3 regions of the Nitratidesulfovibrio vulgaris str. Hildenborough genome follow, and region 1 is predicted to be linked to each of the others. Evidence: predicted binding sites of a transcription regulator. Region 1 holds the regulator's gene; each other region holds the start of a gene.
What was found. Region 1 encodes sigma-54, which starts transcription at its own class of promoters, with help from an activator protein. Its sites were predicted from a motif close to CTGGCACGGNNNNTGCTT; they were not measured.
Positions count from the first base shown of each region.

Region 1 (4,965 bases):
TCGTCACCGCATAATCGGATTTACGCAGGACATCGAGCAATGCCTCTGCGGTGGCGACGGAGCGATGCCGCCCCCCCGTACAGCCGATGGCAACGGCGATGCGGTACCTTCCTTCGGCTTCATACAGGGGGAGCAGATAGGTCATGAAATCGATGAATCTGTCTCGAAACGTCCGGGCTGAATCCGTGCCGAACACATACTCGACGACAGGAGCATCCAGACCGGACTGGGGGCGCAGGGAGGTGTCGAAATAGGGGTTGGGCAGAAAGCGCAAGTCGAAGACCAGGTCGGCCTCTTTCGGGACGCCGTATTTGTAGCCGAAGGAGATGATGTTCACCCGTAGCGAACGCATGCGCCCCTTCAGGCTGCTCCAGCGTCGCTGGATGACGCGCCGCAGGTCATGGATGGAAAAGGACGTGGTGTCGAAAACAAGGTCGGCCGCCTCACGCACTGGGGCAAGGCGTCGCCTTTCTTCGGCAAGGGCCAACTCCAGCCCCATACCTTCGCTTTCAAGCGGGTGCGGACGTCGCGTTGTCGCATAACGCCGCATAAGCTCGCCCTGCTCCGCTTCGATGAAAAGCAACACAGGCCTGACGCCCATTTCCTGAAGGCGGGCCAAGGCCTGTTCGAACTGCTGTACGAACTCAGCCTCGCGGAGGTCCATGCCAAGCACTATGCCCTGATACTGCTCAAGAGCCTGTGCATCGAGGACTCGAACCATGTCGGGCGCAAGACGCACGGGCAGACCGTCGACAGTGAAATACCGCAGGTCTTCGAAGACGTTGAGAACAGTGCTCTTGCCAGCCCCGGAGAGTCCGGAGACGATGAGGACGGGGAATCCGGCTTCGAAGCCGTCATCGGCAGAACGCGCGGGGCTCGACATGGGCTGCCTCAAGCCTTTGAAAGAAGTTCCCACATTGCATTCGCATCAGGGGCTTCTATCAATGCCCTTCTGAATGCGACGTCTTTCAGCAACCGCGATATGTGCGCCAGAACGCGCAGATGCATGCCCGCCACATGTTCCGGGGCAAGCACCAGAAACACGATGTGCACGGGCTTGCCGTCAAGCGAGTCGAAGCCGAATCCGGCACTGCTACGACCGACACTCAGAACGATGCGCCCGAGGTCGGACAGTTTGCCGTGGGGGATGGCGATGCCGTCGCCGATGCCAGTCGTACCGAGTTGCTCGCGCTCGTGCAGCACTTTCAGCGCTGCACGCCCGTCTACCTCAGGGTGAGCCCGGCAAACGGCATTCACAAGTTCCGCCAGCACCTCTTCCTTGGTGCTGGCGGAGATCTCGTGAATTATGAGGTCTTTGCTAAGATACTCGTCAAGCCGCATCACGACACTCTAGACGACGGGGTCGATGAGCCCGAAGTCGCCGTTCCTGCGGCGGTAGATCACGTTGATCCGTTCCGATTCGGCATTCAGGAAGACGAGGAACTCGTAATCGAGCGCATCAAGCTGCATGGCAGCCTCGTCAACGTGCAGAGGCTTGGGCACGAACTGGTCGGTACCCACGATGGCCCTGTCTTCACCCTCACCTTCAGTATGATAGGTGAACACGTCGATATTGGCATTCGTCCGGGCAGAGCGCCGTCTTTCCTTGACGCGGGAGACATGCTTCTTGAGTTGTGCTTCGAGCTTGTCGAGTACGAGGTCGATGGTCGCGTACATGTCTTCGGACTGCTCGACGGCGGCGATGTTGATGCTGTCGCCCACAAGCTGGACTTCGGCCTTCTGACGGAACTTGTCCAGAGAAAGGGCCACCTGCAACTCGAGGTTGGCAGACTTGCCGACGAACCGGGCGAGCTTTTCGAAGCGACGACGGGCGTACTTCTTGAGGTGTTCCGAGGGCTCGAAGTTCTTGAACGTGAATGCGATGTTCATAAGCTCCTCCTGGGTTCGATGGAACACGTGCCTTGCGGCCGGGCCTCTTCGTGCTACGTCAGAAAACTTCCTTACGCTTGGACGAAGAGGGGATATTCATGGCTGTACGATACTTCGCAACCGTACGCCGGGCAATATTAACCTGAAGCTGTTCCTTCAGTATCTCGCCGATTCGCTCATCGCTCAGAGGTTCCTTGGGATTCTCCTCGCCGATGAGTTTCTTGATCAGAGCCTTGACACTCTCTGAACCGACCTGGCTGCCATCATCAAGTTCGAGCGCACTGTTGAAGAAGAACTTGAGCTCGAACACACCGTGAGGCGTGGCGACGAACTTGTTCGTCGTGATGCGACTCACGGTCGACTCGTGCATACTGATGTCGTCGGCGATGTCCTTGAGGATGAGTGGCCGTAAACGGGTCACGCCATCCTCGAAGAACCCCCTCTGGTACTTGATAATACTTTCAACGACCTTGTACAGGGTGCGTTGCCGTTGATAGAGGCTCTTGATGAGCCACGACGCGGAACGCACCTTCTCTTGCACGAAGTCCTTGTCCTTGCCCGTCACACCGGCAAGACTCTGGTCGTACAGCGAACTGAGTTGCAGATGGGGCAGCCCGTCGTCGTTAAGCACGATGACGAATTCATCGTCGTATTTGTACACGAACACGTCGGGGCTTACGAACATGGGGTCGCTGCCCCCGAAGCTCGAACCTGGCATGGGGTCGAGAGACTGTATGATATCAAGGTATTCCTTGAGATCATCCATGTCGAGTTTGAACTTGCGCAGCAGCGGCTTGTAACGGCGGGTTTCAAGGTCTTCGAGGTGGTCGCGAACGAGTTCGACGAGAACACGGTCGCGGTCGTAGCCAAGCATTTCGATCTGAATCAGCAGACATTCCTGCGGAGTCCGCGAGGCAACACCTACCGGGTCGAAACGCTGGACGGCGTGCAATACCGGAATGACTTCGGAAGCATCGGCACCACACATCTCTGCAATGTCTTCGACAGAGGCCTGAAGATATCCCGAAGAGCCGATATTGCCGATGATGGTTTCACCGATGCCCTTCTGGTCTTCTGTAAGACGCGAAAGACGCAACTGCCACATGAGATGCCCTTCAAGCGATGGGCGGGCAGAATAGCGCGCCTCGAACGCGGTCATCTCCTCGGGGAGTTCAGTTTCGCGTACCTGCGCCTGCCGCGAAGAGCTGGCGAATTCGCCAAGATAGTCTTCCCAGTCGGCATTACGCGACAATTCCCTGTCATACGCCTCCGGCGCAGATTCGTCTTTACGCGAGGAGGCTTCTGAGGCAGAAGATGCAGCGCCTTCATCCATTCCTTCTTCAAGGAACGGATTCTCAAGAAGCTCTTGCTGAACGGTCTCGACAAGCTCAAGACGTGACAATTGCAAAAGGCGTATGGCCTGCTGCAGTTGTGGCGTCATGACAAGCTGCTGACTCAGCTTGAGTTGCTGTCTAAGTTCGAGTGCCATTGAACAAGGAACCTCTCGCCGTCATGTTAAGCACCAGATGCGCGATATCCACCTTCTGTTAGCAAAAGAAGAAAAGTACCGTGCAACAGTGCGTTACGTAGTATCATGACACAGCGCGAGGCAGGATGCAAGCTTGATGCCGACTAGAGGCAGAAGTCCGCCCCAAGATAGACAAGACGGGCCTGTTCGTCACCTACGATATGCTCGGGTGTGCCGTCCAGAATGACCTGCCCCTGATGGACCAGGTACGCCCGGTCACAGATGGTGAGCGTCTCCCGCACGTTATGGTCGGAGATGAGCACCCCTATCCCGCGATCACGCAGCTTGCGGATAAGCCCCTGAATATCACCCACGGCAAGCGGGTCGATGCCTGCGAATGGTTCATCGAGCAGCACGAACTTGGGTTCGCGGATCATGCACCGCGCGATCTCGAGTCTGCGCCGCTCACCGCCCGAAAGGTGCATGGCACGCGAACTGGCAAGATGCGCGATACCGAAGTCCGCCATCAGCGCCTCGGCACGCTCCTTCTGTCTGGCAGCCGGAAGCCCGGTATGCTCGAGGATGATCTCAAGGTTTTCACGAACGGTGAGCCTCTTGAATACGGAGCTCTCCTGAGGCAGATAGCTCAACCCCACGCGAGCGCGCTCATGCAAAGGCCAGTCGGCGATGTCCTGTCCGTCCAGTCGGACGATGCCAGCCGTGGGTTTGATGATGCCTGTGAGCATGTAGAACGTCGTGGTCTTGCCCGCGCCGTTGGGCCCGAGCAACCCGACGATCTCGCCCTGCTGTACCGAGACGGAGACACCCCGCACGACCTCGCGCTGCCCGAACCGCTTACGCAGATCTTCGCCTTGCAATACGGCCATCATTCAGACTCCTTTGCCTTTTCCGCTCCGGGCAGCGACGCGGAAGACGAAGAGGTGAACACGGCCTCTACAGGGCGCGAGGTGCCACCATGCACTTCGCTTCGATTCTCGCGAGTGTAGAAATAGATGACCTCGCCCTTCACCACGTTCTCCTTGTCGAAGAGGACAGGCGAGCCTTCCATGATCATGAGCCCGTCATTGGTGGTATAGGTGGCCTTCTGACATGTACCGTTACGCCCTTCGCGCACCATCCGTACATTCTTCTCGGCGACGATACGTTCAATCTCACCGGCATCCATGCCACCCGGCACGTCTCCACCGCTCTTGCCTTCCTTGGACTTGCCAAGGTGCAGCGTCAGCTTCACCGACCACAGTTCGAAGTCGGGACGCTTGACGTATACATCGCCCTCGAACACGACACTCTGCTTGTTCGCATCATACTGCATGCGCTGCGCGGTGACAGTGGTCGGTACAGATTTCTGGGCGGGATTCGCGGTCGCCTTGGGCTGCGCGCAGGCGGTCGGCACAGGAAACGCCACGGCAGCAGCCATGGTCAGGGAGAGAAGAAAGGGAACAAGCCTACTGGCCATATGAATCTCCTATCGTGCAGCGGGGGCGGTCTCTGCCGGGGCATGAGTGGCCCGGTCTGGGTTCCCGGAGGTACCGGAGGCATTCGGTGCAGCGGCATCGGCACGGGACCAGTGCACAACAACCCCGTCC
Region 1 is NC_002937.3:1,710,867-1,715,831, reverse strand. It holds gene rapZ (RNase adapter RapZ) at 1-883, opposite strand, end outside; gene DVU_RS07730 (PTS sugar transporter subunit IIA) at 892-1,341, opposite strand; gene hpf (ribosome hibernation-promoting factor, HPF/YfiA family) at 1,351-1,890, opposite strand; gene rpoN (RNA polymerase factor sigma-54) at 1,949-3,379, opposite strand; gene lptB (LPS export ABC transporter ATP-binding protein) at 3,523-4,248, opposite strand; gene DVU_RS07710 (LptA/OstA family protein) at 4,245-4,835, opposite strand; gene lptC (LPS export ABC transporter periplasmic protein LptC) at 4,845-4,965, opposite strand, start outside.

Region 2 (4,965 bases), 680 kb from region 1:
TTGTTCCGGTCCCTGGGGCGTGAACCGCCAACTGTCCCGTGAATTGTTCTCGGCAGCCTGCGTGGCGTCCACATCATTGTAATAGAGCGCTCCGCTACGGATACCGTAGATGTCCTGCACCGCACCGTAGTGGGCAAGGGCCGGAACACTGGCGACGATGCGCGGCCCCACCACCCAGAACGCGAACCACAACACCCCGATGCCGAATCCGAGTCGCAGCAGCCTCACCGGAAGACTCGCCTGTACCATCTTTCGCTCCTTGCGGATTGAGGCGGGGGCCGTAGCCCCCGCCAGCCGTTCCCTTAAATCTTCGCGGTGATTTCCGGGAAGACGATGTAGAACATGATGTAGGCCATGGTCAGCGTCAACACAAGGTTGAAGCTCTGACCGCACACGTACAGGATGAGCGGCTTGCCGCCCTTGAAGTAGTGCGCCAGTTCACGGAAGTTCGTGGCAAGACCGATGGCGGTGAAGGCGAGGCAGAAGAACCAGCCACGCAGCGGCGACGACAGACCCTTCAGGACGCCCTGGTTGACCATGATCTGGCTCATGTCCGAGCCGAGGCTGCCGGAGATGATCGAGAAGATGATCGACGCGGTGAGGAAGCCGAGGACGAACTTGGGGAAGCGGTTCCAGATTTCGATCCAGCCCACGCTACGGCCCGAAGTGCATTCGACGCGGGCGCACCAGTACACGGCCACACCGAAGGCGACCACACCGATGAGCACGTTCTGGATCATCTTGATGGTGGCAGCCACGTACAGGGCCTTCTCGCCGAGGAACGCACCGGCAGCGGCAACGGCACCCGTGGCGTCGATGGTACCGCCCATCCATGCACCGCCGAGAATCTGCGGCATGCCCACGGACTTGATGAAGGCAGGCATGACGATCATCATGATGGCGGTGAACACCAGCGACAGGCCGATGGACAGGGTGAGCTCCTCCTTCTTGGCGCGGCAGGCCGCAGCCGTGGCGATGGCAGCAGAGGTGCCGCACACCGACATGTCGGCGGAGATGACCATATTCAGCGTCTTCGAAGGCATCTTCAGGATCTTCTGACCGAAGATGAAGGTGCAGATGAGCACGATGGGGGTGACGACCCATGCCACGAAGATACCGGGGATGCCGATGGCGATGATCTTGTCGAACAGCACTTCGGCACCCAGCAGCACAAGACCGGTCTTGATGTAGTACTCGACCTGCAGGGCGGGCTTGATGAAATTGGGCGTGCCCACGGTGTTGGCGATGAGCATCCCGATGATGATGGCCCACGCTTCGGTGCCGATGCCCCAGTACTTCATGGTGCTCTGGTGGCCCATCATCTGCGCGATGACGGCAACCACGAACACGCCGATGAAGCCGACAAGGAACTTGGGAACATCATGGCCCATGAACTTCATGCCGATGGCGAAGAACAGCCCCATGACCACCATGAGCATCGGCAGCGACGTGGAGATGTTGAAGGCCTTGGTCTTCACCTTCTTCTCGGCGGACTTCATCTTGGCAAGGTCTGCGCGCCATTCGGCGATCTTGCCCTGCGCGGCGTCATTGAGTGCGGTGTCGGCAAAACCGGCTTCTGCGGCGGCTGCCTCAGCCACCTGCGCGGCAGCGAATGCGGCATCGGACTTGGCCTTTGCGGCCTCGAACTTCGACTTTGCCGCGGCGTTGCGCTCCTCGGCGGCTTCCTTGGAAAGCACGAAGGACTCGAGAGGATTCGATGTCCAGCCTCCGGGCGCCTTCAGGAAGGCTCCGATGGACTTGCCGGTGGCGGAGTCCATGGCCTTGAGCTTGCCCTTGTCATCCTGTGCCTTGTAGTAGGCAAGGGTCTTGAAGGGCGCGCGTTCGGCCTCTGCCGCCATGACCGCGTTGGCCTTGTCCACCTTCTGCGCGAATTCGGGCGAAGGATTGGCGAGGAACAACCACATCCCTGCGATGAGAATGACGAAACCAAGCCAGATGGCCCAGTAGTCCTCTTTGGTCCACAGGTCGGACAGACGCGACTGCCCGTGGTCGACCACGACGTTGCTTTCATTTTCAGCCATTGTTCCCTCCTTGCTGACATGTGGCGTAACGACACGCCACGTTTGTGCTTCTTTGAACAAGAAGCGTGCCAGAAAGAGAGATTCATTAACAGCTTTTAATTAAAGAATGTTAATGTGCAGGACGACTCGGCAAGCTGCAAACATCACTTTGCATCGTAAACCTGTGTTAGCGCCCTTTCGCAAACCCGCGTTTGCGCTTCTCCATTCGTCCAGTCGGCGTTGCCTAGGGGCGCACACCCTATGAACGCCACGCGTCGTAGCCCTCCGAGGCGATGCGTGAAGGGCCCCGACAAACACATTCCCCCTGCTGTCTTCGGGACGGCGCGTGTCGTTCACCCGCACTTGCCCAACGGCGACAATGCCCGGAAGCGTATTCGAAGCAGACAGCGCACGCATGCCTAGCCCCCGCCCGATGGCGTCCTTCTGCAAACGAAAGGGGGAAGAACCCCAAGGTTCCTCCCCCGCTCACAGCAGTCTTCACATGCGCTTCCGGTCAGCGACGCTCGCGGCATGAGGCGCAGATGCCATAGAGATACATCCGGTGCGAGGTCAGCACGTAGCCGTGCCGTCTGGCCAACTCTTCCTGCAAGCGTTCGATGTCGTCGTCGAGCACTTCGATATTGGCGCCACACCTCTCGCAGATGAGGTGGTCGTGGTGCTTGCTACCGTACTTCTGCTCGTAACGCGCCACACCGTCCCCGAAATGCACTTCCTTGGCGAGACCTGAGTCGCACAGGAGCTTCATCGTTCGGTAGACGGTCGCCTGCCCCACAGAGGGGTCGACGGCCTTGACACGCTCATAGACCTCTTCGGTGGTGAGATGCCCGCCTACTTTCAGGAAGACATCGACGATGAGCATCCGCTGCGGCGTCACCTTGAGGCTGTTGCGCGCGATATAATCCTGAAATACGGCGATGGGTTCCTTCATTGGGCATCATCCCTCTTGGGTTGGTGTCTGTGCAAGGTGTACCCTTCCGGAAGATAAAGCGCAAGAATACGGCTCACTACAGCACCCGCAAAGCCTGCCAGCCGCGCGTTGCCGCAACGGCGTCGAGACTGCCTCCACCGAGGACGCACACCCTGCCCGTGCGTGCCACCGCATCCAGCACATCGGCGAATTCCCGGAAGTGCCGCTGCGTGGTCGCCAGCATCTGCTCGCGCATCGTCTGCCTGACATCTTCCGTATCACCGGTAAGGTGGCGTAGCATCGAGGCCTCACCGCGCGCGTCGGGCAGCATGTGCATGTCAAGGTCGCCGATGGCACCGACGATGGCGCTTGTGAGTGCGGCGTCATCGAGTTCCACCGTGCGCAGATACTCGGCGCACTTGTCGTAGACATCAAGGGTGCGCTCCACATTGGGGTCGCGGTATGAAACCTGCGTGAAGGCCCCGCTCATGCGGTCGAACGCGCAGAACGCGCCGTAGGCCCCGCCCTGCACGCGCACCCGGTCCCACAGGAACGCCATGCGAAGGTGCTTGAGCACCACGCTCACCGAACCATGATAGGCGTAGCCAAGGTCATAGAGGTTGGCGCCCTTGCCCACGTAGTTCACCTGCGCGGGAACGACCAGCGCCTCTGCAGCAGGCAGTGCATCCGGTGCCCAGACCACGGCATCGGCTGCTGTATCGGGCAGTCCCGCGACAAGCCCGTCGAAAAGGGGCATGGCCACTGCCGCCGTGGCGCTGTCCGCCGTCAGGTTGCAGAGAGCCCCGCTTCGACGCAAGACAAGTGTGCGAAGCGTTTCAAGGTCGTCGCGCACCCCCTGCCAGTCGTCACGCACACGTTCGGCGAGTTCGCGCAGGGCCATGAGGTAGGTGATGCCACCTGTCACCTCGTCAAGCCAGCCAGCCATGGAGAAACTGGCCCGCAAACGGCTGGATACGACGCCGTGGCCCGAAGGCACCAGCGAATGCTCCTGACGGGCCTTTTCCTCCAGCACCATGCGCCCGAAGCGCTCCGCGTCATCGAACAGCGCCTCGTGCAGCACTTCGTGCATGATGTCGACCAGGGCCGCGGCATTGTCACGGGTGGCCTTGCCGCTCACCACCATGTGAGCGACAGGCTTGCGTCCGGCGCGGGTGGTGGCGAAGAGCGTATCCGCCTCGATACCGCCGGTCTTCGCGGCGATACGCATCCCCAGCGCCACGAAGTCGTGACGCGCCGTTCCCATCTCGAGCAGGGCCCGCCCGAAGAGCGGAACCAGCGGCAGAAGCCTTGCAGGAACGGCAGACAAGTCGAACAGCAGTTCGGAGTAGACGATGCCGGACGTGTCGATGTCATGGAACAGGACGGTGACATCGCCCGATGTGCGTTCTTCGATGGGAATGGGGCGGTTCTCGCGCGCAAGGTCTTCAAGACCCAGACGCGGTATGGTGGCGAGCGCCTCCGGCGAATCAGGAGCCTCCTGCAGGGCGCGCAACGTCGCCGCAAGAGAGACCACGGCTTCTCTATCGGAGGGCGAAAGTGCGGACTGCACCTTCTCGATGCGCTTGTTCTCGGCCTCTTCACGACGCGCCTCCAGTGTCATGTCGGGCACTAGCGAGACCGTTGCGCGGTGGGCATTGTCGAGGAAGCAGCGCCTGATGAGCGCCTCGAAGTAGCCTCCGGCGGCTATGGCGTCACGGATTGCGGCAAGGGGCTTCTCGAACGCCAGCAGGGCCAGGGGGTCTCCGTCATAGAGCCACGTCGTGAGAGAACGCACCATGACGGCGAGACCACGCGGGTAGCGTCCGGTGTTGTTCTCGCGCAAAGAGAACTCCACGCTGTTGAAAGCGGCTTCGATGGCGTCGGACGGAACCCCCTCCTCTGCGAGGGAGGCAAGCGTATCCATGACAAGCACCTCGACCCGCTCGGCATCCGCCGGGTCGATGCCCTTGAGCCCCACGGAGAAGTACATCTGGCGCAGTTCGGCTTCCAAACCTA
Region 2 is NC_002937.3:1,032,498-1,037,462, reverse strand. It holds gene DVU_RS04480 (hypothetical protein) at 1-249, opposite strand, end outside; gene DVU_RS04475 (YeiH family protein) at 303-2,042, opposite strand; gene DVU_RS04470 (Fur family transcriptional regulator) at 2,536-2,970, opposite strand; gene DVU_RS04465 (insulinase family protein) at 3,047-4,965, opposite strand, start outside.
Region 2: the regulator sigma-54 is predicted to act here: its motif matches at 2,097-2,114, upstream of DVU_RS04475 (YeiH family protein).

Region 3 (4,965 bases), on a different replicon from region 1:
GGGCCACGTCCGGCACACTTCGTGTTCCGCCTTCTCCTCCGCTTCCGTGCAGGCAGCCAGCGAAGACCGTGGGCCGGTGCGATGCGGGGGCGCGCTGCACTCGCGCCCACTGTGGACGGCCCTCTGGATGTCTCCCCCGTCTGTCGGGAGCGAGAGGTGGCGCGTCGTGCCGGGCCCTCTCGCCACAAGCTGCGCATGTCGGGCGGCAGATGCGTCGCGTGCCCCGTGTGGTGTGTCGGCCCGGGTTCGGCCCCTGTGCGGCCCCTGTTCGACCTGAAGGCGGCCATGCGGGCGGCATCCCGGTTGTGGGCGCAGGCGTCGTTCCACCCCATAGCCACTCCCTCGGTGTGCCTCCGTGCCCCGCACACGAAGAGGCCGACCTCCACGTGGTGAAGGCCGGCCTGTTGTATCGTCAGGAACGAAGAGACAGGACTAGGCGGTGCGCCGTGCGCGCCGCATCATCATGCCCAGTCCGCCAAGACCCATCAGCATCAGCACTGCCGACGCCGGTTCGGGGGTGGGCAGGGCGGTGATGGAGAGCAGGGTCTGGTGGGTCGTGGTGACGCCCTCGCTGGTCAGCCAGCCCACGGCATCGGCCGGGAGGCCAAGCAGGGTGCGGTAGGCCAGCGGAATGGGCGAGAACGACTTGGTGAAGTCCATCACGTAGTCGATGCCGTAGAAGTGGAAGGTCTCCTGCGTGACTTCGGGGTTCATGAGCACGAACACGTCCTGCTGTGTGCTGCCGGTGTTCGGGGTCTCGAAGAACTTGAAGTCCAGCGTGGTGGAGAACACGGGCAGCGACGTCGCCCCCGGAAGCTGCGGGATGAGCTGCAGGATGGCGCGTGCCGTGCCACTTTGCAGGGTGATGCTGTCGCCGGCAATGGCCTTGTTGCTGTGAGACAGCACAAGTCCGTTCACGGCTGCGCCACCCGTGATCAGGGTACCGCCCACAGTGGGGGCGATGGAGATGGAACTGGTGGTGGCGCCGTTGTGGAAGACGTAGCCACTGCGGTTCGAGTATGTGTAGTCGCCCCACCGGAGGGTCGAGAAGCCGGGGGTGGTGACGGGGGCGGGCAGCATGACCCCGCCGTCGAAGAGGTAGGTGAGGCTCTTGCTGCCGATACCGGTGATGCCGTTGTTGGGGTCACCGGGGACGTTGGTGTCGTTGCGCGAGTTGGTCCACTCAACGAAGGCCCCGTCCACAGTGTATGTCCATGAGGGGACGACCGCCGCCGATGCCGCCGTCTGCAAGAGCAGCGGGAAGAGCAGCGTGAGTGCGATGAGTGCGAGGCGTTTCATGACGAGTCTCCTGTGTCTTGTAGCTGCTTGCAGGAGCCTTGGTGAAGGCTCCTGCAAGTGTGTGGTCGTATTCGGGGCGGTGTAAGGTTCTCCGACAGGGGTCGCTGCCGGGGGGGGCGGTGCGTTATGCCTGTGACCGGCGGCGCAGTCCGAAGAGGCCGAGCAGTCCGAGGCCCATCAGGATGATGGAGGTCGGTTCGGGGGTGGGCAGGGCGCGGATGCTGATCAGCGTATCGAAGGCGTTGTAGGCGTTCTCGGAGGTGATCCAGCCGACGGAACCGACGGGCAGGTTCAGCAGGGCGCGGTAGGTTTCGGGGATGAGGCCGAACGAGCCGCCGAAGCTGAACACGTAGTCGACGCCGTAGAAGTGGAAGGTCTCTTCGGTCACTTCGGGGTTCAGCAGTACGAACACGTCGCTCTCGGTGTTCACGTTGCCGTTGGGGGTCTCGAAGAACAGGAAGTCGAGCTTGGTCGAGAAGACGGGCAGCGGCGGGTTGCCGGAGGGGGCGAGCGTCAGCACCGAGCGCACGACGCCGGACTTAAGCTGGATGGAGCCGCTGAGGATGGGCTGGTTGTAGTGGTACAGTTCCATGCCAAGCGACGTGGGGCCGTCGGTGATCATGGTGCCACTGCGGGCGTTGATGCCGATGGAGCTGAGGTTGGCGCCGGGAATCTGGCTGTATACGGGGCCGGGGCCGCTCCATACGTAGTCGCCCCACGCGATATGGCGATAACCCTTGGCCGACGTGCCGGGAGGAACCGGAACACCGCCGTCGAGGTTGTAGAACAGTTCTTCAGGCTCGAAGCCGGTGATGCCCTGGGCAGGCGTGTCTAACGTGCCGCTTGTGCCCACGGTGGTCTTCCAGCTGACGAAGATGCCGTCAACGGTGTAGTCCCATGCGGGGATGGGGGCTGCCAGTGCGTTGACCACCATCAGGGCGGTCAGGACCACGGTACCGAGAAGGGAAGAGAGCAGACGCTTCATGGTTTTTCTCCTCATTTCATGAGGTTAAAAATTGCGTGAGCAAAGTTGCATGGTATTAAGCAATGACTGTTCCAACAGTGCTTTTAATATATATTCAAGTGTGTTGGATGATGTTTTGAGCCTTGATACCCCTCTCGGCACAGGCTGGCGTTGTCAACCTATCCGACAGATTCGGGGGGCGGCGCGGGTGACCGGGGCGAAAGCGGCGCGGGCCTTCCATTCGCGCTGATGAAGGGGGGGTGTTGCCTTTTCCGACAGGGTGCCGGAGAGCGTGCACGGGGACGCAGGAGGGGCCGCGGGTCTGGACACCACGTGAGAGGTGGGCGTCAGGTGAGAGGCAGGCTGAAGAAGGCGGGCGAAAGTGAAGGGGGGGGCGATGTGCCCCCCCGTGTCATTGCATGCGGCGTCTCCCGCGGCCATTCCCGTGGCGCCTCGCCTCGTGGCGTCCTGCGCCTTCCTGCGCCCTCCTGTGCAGTCCGGCGTTGTTTGGCACTGTCGGGGGCGTCCGGGGCCGACCTCGTTCCCGGTTGTCCGGGGCCTCTCCGCCTGACCGGGGCTTCTCGGCTGCCCCGTACTGCCCCGGTGTCCGCCTTGGTCGGGCTGTGGGGCCGTCCTGCGACGTCTTCGGCACATCCGCCTCATGCACCGCCTTCGAGGCCATCCGCCGTCACGCGCCTTCTCGCCCTCACTCGGCAGGCAGCAGGAAGTCCGACAGCGGACGACGGAACGTGCCATGCCGGATGGGTGCGGCGACACCGGCACGGAACATCATGACGGGCAGTCGTCCCTTGGGGTGGGGCAGCACCTGTTCGAGAAGCGTCCACGCCTCTTCCAGCAGGCGCTGATGTGCGGTGTCCAGCGTCTGCGGGTCGCCCATGGCGAGGCGCAGGTGCAGCAGGGGCAGGGCCGCCAGCGGTTGCATGGCATAGCCCATGTGTTCGAGGGCGCACCACGCCCGTTGCCACGCCATGCCCGCGCGGGCGATGTCCGTCTCCGTCTCGCCGTTGGCCAGCAGCAGCCCGATGCCGCCGCTTCGCAGCACGCCCATCGCCCCGTGCAGGGGCATGAGGCGCCCGAGGCCGAGGGCGTTGGCGATGCTCATGTTGCGCCACGGCCTCACGGCACGCAGGTACAGTTCACCGGCGAGTCCCGCTTCGAGGTTCGCCAGCGGCAGTCCGTCGCCGTATGGCCCGTTCCCGGCGTGGCTGTGATGCCCTGCCTGCCCGGTGTGCCCCTGTTGCCCGACCTCTCCCTGTTGCTCGGCCTGCCCGTCGAAGCGGATGAAGCGCATGAGGTGTTCATGCATGTCGCGCCGTTCGACGCGCACCCTGTCGGCGAGGTAGACGGCCCGCGCAAGGGTCTTGCGCTGCGCCGCGTCCGTCGCCCACAGGAGGGTGGCGTCCTGTTCCTCGCTGACGAGGTGCTCGATGCGCTCGCACACCTCCACGGGCAGGGGGCGCGCGGCGTACATGCGGCGGTTGGTGTGCCTGCGCCACAGGGCGGCGGTCATGATCTCGTGCGAGGGCACGCCCAGCGGCGTGCAGTGCAGCGAGGCCACACGGTCGGGCTTCGTGGCGTCGGGAAAGAGCGAGAGCGTGGCATCGAGTCCCGCGCTGCCCGAGGCGTAGACGGCGTTCTGCACCGCGGCCCCGCAGGCCAGCAGCGAGGCCACATGGCGGTAGTCGAAGAACGAGCCGTCGGCCTGCCTGTCGAGATGGATGTGCAGCCCCGTGGCATGGGGGACGAAGCGCCACGGCTGCACGTTGTCGCCGGAGGGTGCCTGCATGGCGGCGCGGGCCACGTAGTGCAGGGTCTCGAGCGGGATGTCCTGCCGCAGTGCCACCACGTCGGGTTCTGGCGGGGGCGGCGTGCCGGTGCGCGGCGCACCCATGAAGAACCGGCGGGCGATGGCGAGCTTCAGCCGTTGCAGCGGCGAGCGCAGTCCCTTGCGGAGCCTGCCCCGCACATGACGGCCCGTGAGCGGGTCGAACTGCCTGAAGTACGGCACGGGGCGTATGCCCCGGCGGTGCAGCAGGATGCGCACGGCTTCGGTGGCGGCCATGCCCGCACAGAGATGGCAGGCGATGTCCAGCGACGGCCCCCGCCTGTCGTGCAGGCTGACGAAGCGCCTGTCCATGTAGCCGAGGTGCGCCGGGCGCGGGGCCAGCCCCATGCCGAAGCGCAGGTAGCCCTCCATGGGGGGCGTGTCGTCGTCGATGCCGAAGTAGCTGTCGAAGTTCATGCCCCCCGGCATGAAGACGAGCAGGGCGCACGAATAGCCGAGCGGCCCGGCGGTTATGACCGGAATGCCCAGTTCGAGCGCGCGGTTGAAGAGCCTGCGGCGGATGTCGAGGGCGAAGAAGTCGATGCCGTCCACCAGCAGGTCGACATCCTTGAGGAAGGCGTCGATGGTCTCGGCGGCGACGCCCTCGGGGAAGGAGCGGATGTCGAGGAACGGGTTCACGCTGAGGGCGCGTTCGGTCATGACGTCGAGCTTGCCGCGCCCGAAGCTGGCGATGCTGGCCCCGTACTGCCGGTTGAGGTTCACCGGCGAATAGGCGTCGAAGTCGGCGAGGTTGAAGTTGCCGATGCCCGTGCGCGCCAGCGTCATCAGATGGATGCCTCCCACGCCGCCAAGCCCCGCGATGGCGACCCGCGAGCGCAAGAGTCTGCGTTGTCCC
Region 3 is NC_005863.1:34,285-39,249, forward strand. It holds gene DVU_RS16035 (THxN family PEP-CTERM protein) at 433-1,299, opposite strand; gene DVU_RS16040 (THxN family PEP-CTERM protein) at 1,424-2,284, opposite strand; gene DVU_RS16045 (ThiF family adenylyltransferase) at 2,970-4,965, opposite strand, start outside.
Region 3: the regulator sigma-54 is predicted to act here: its motif matches at 2,342-2,359, upstream of DVU_RS16040 (THxN family PEP-CTERM protein).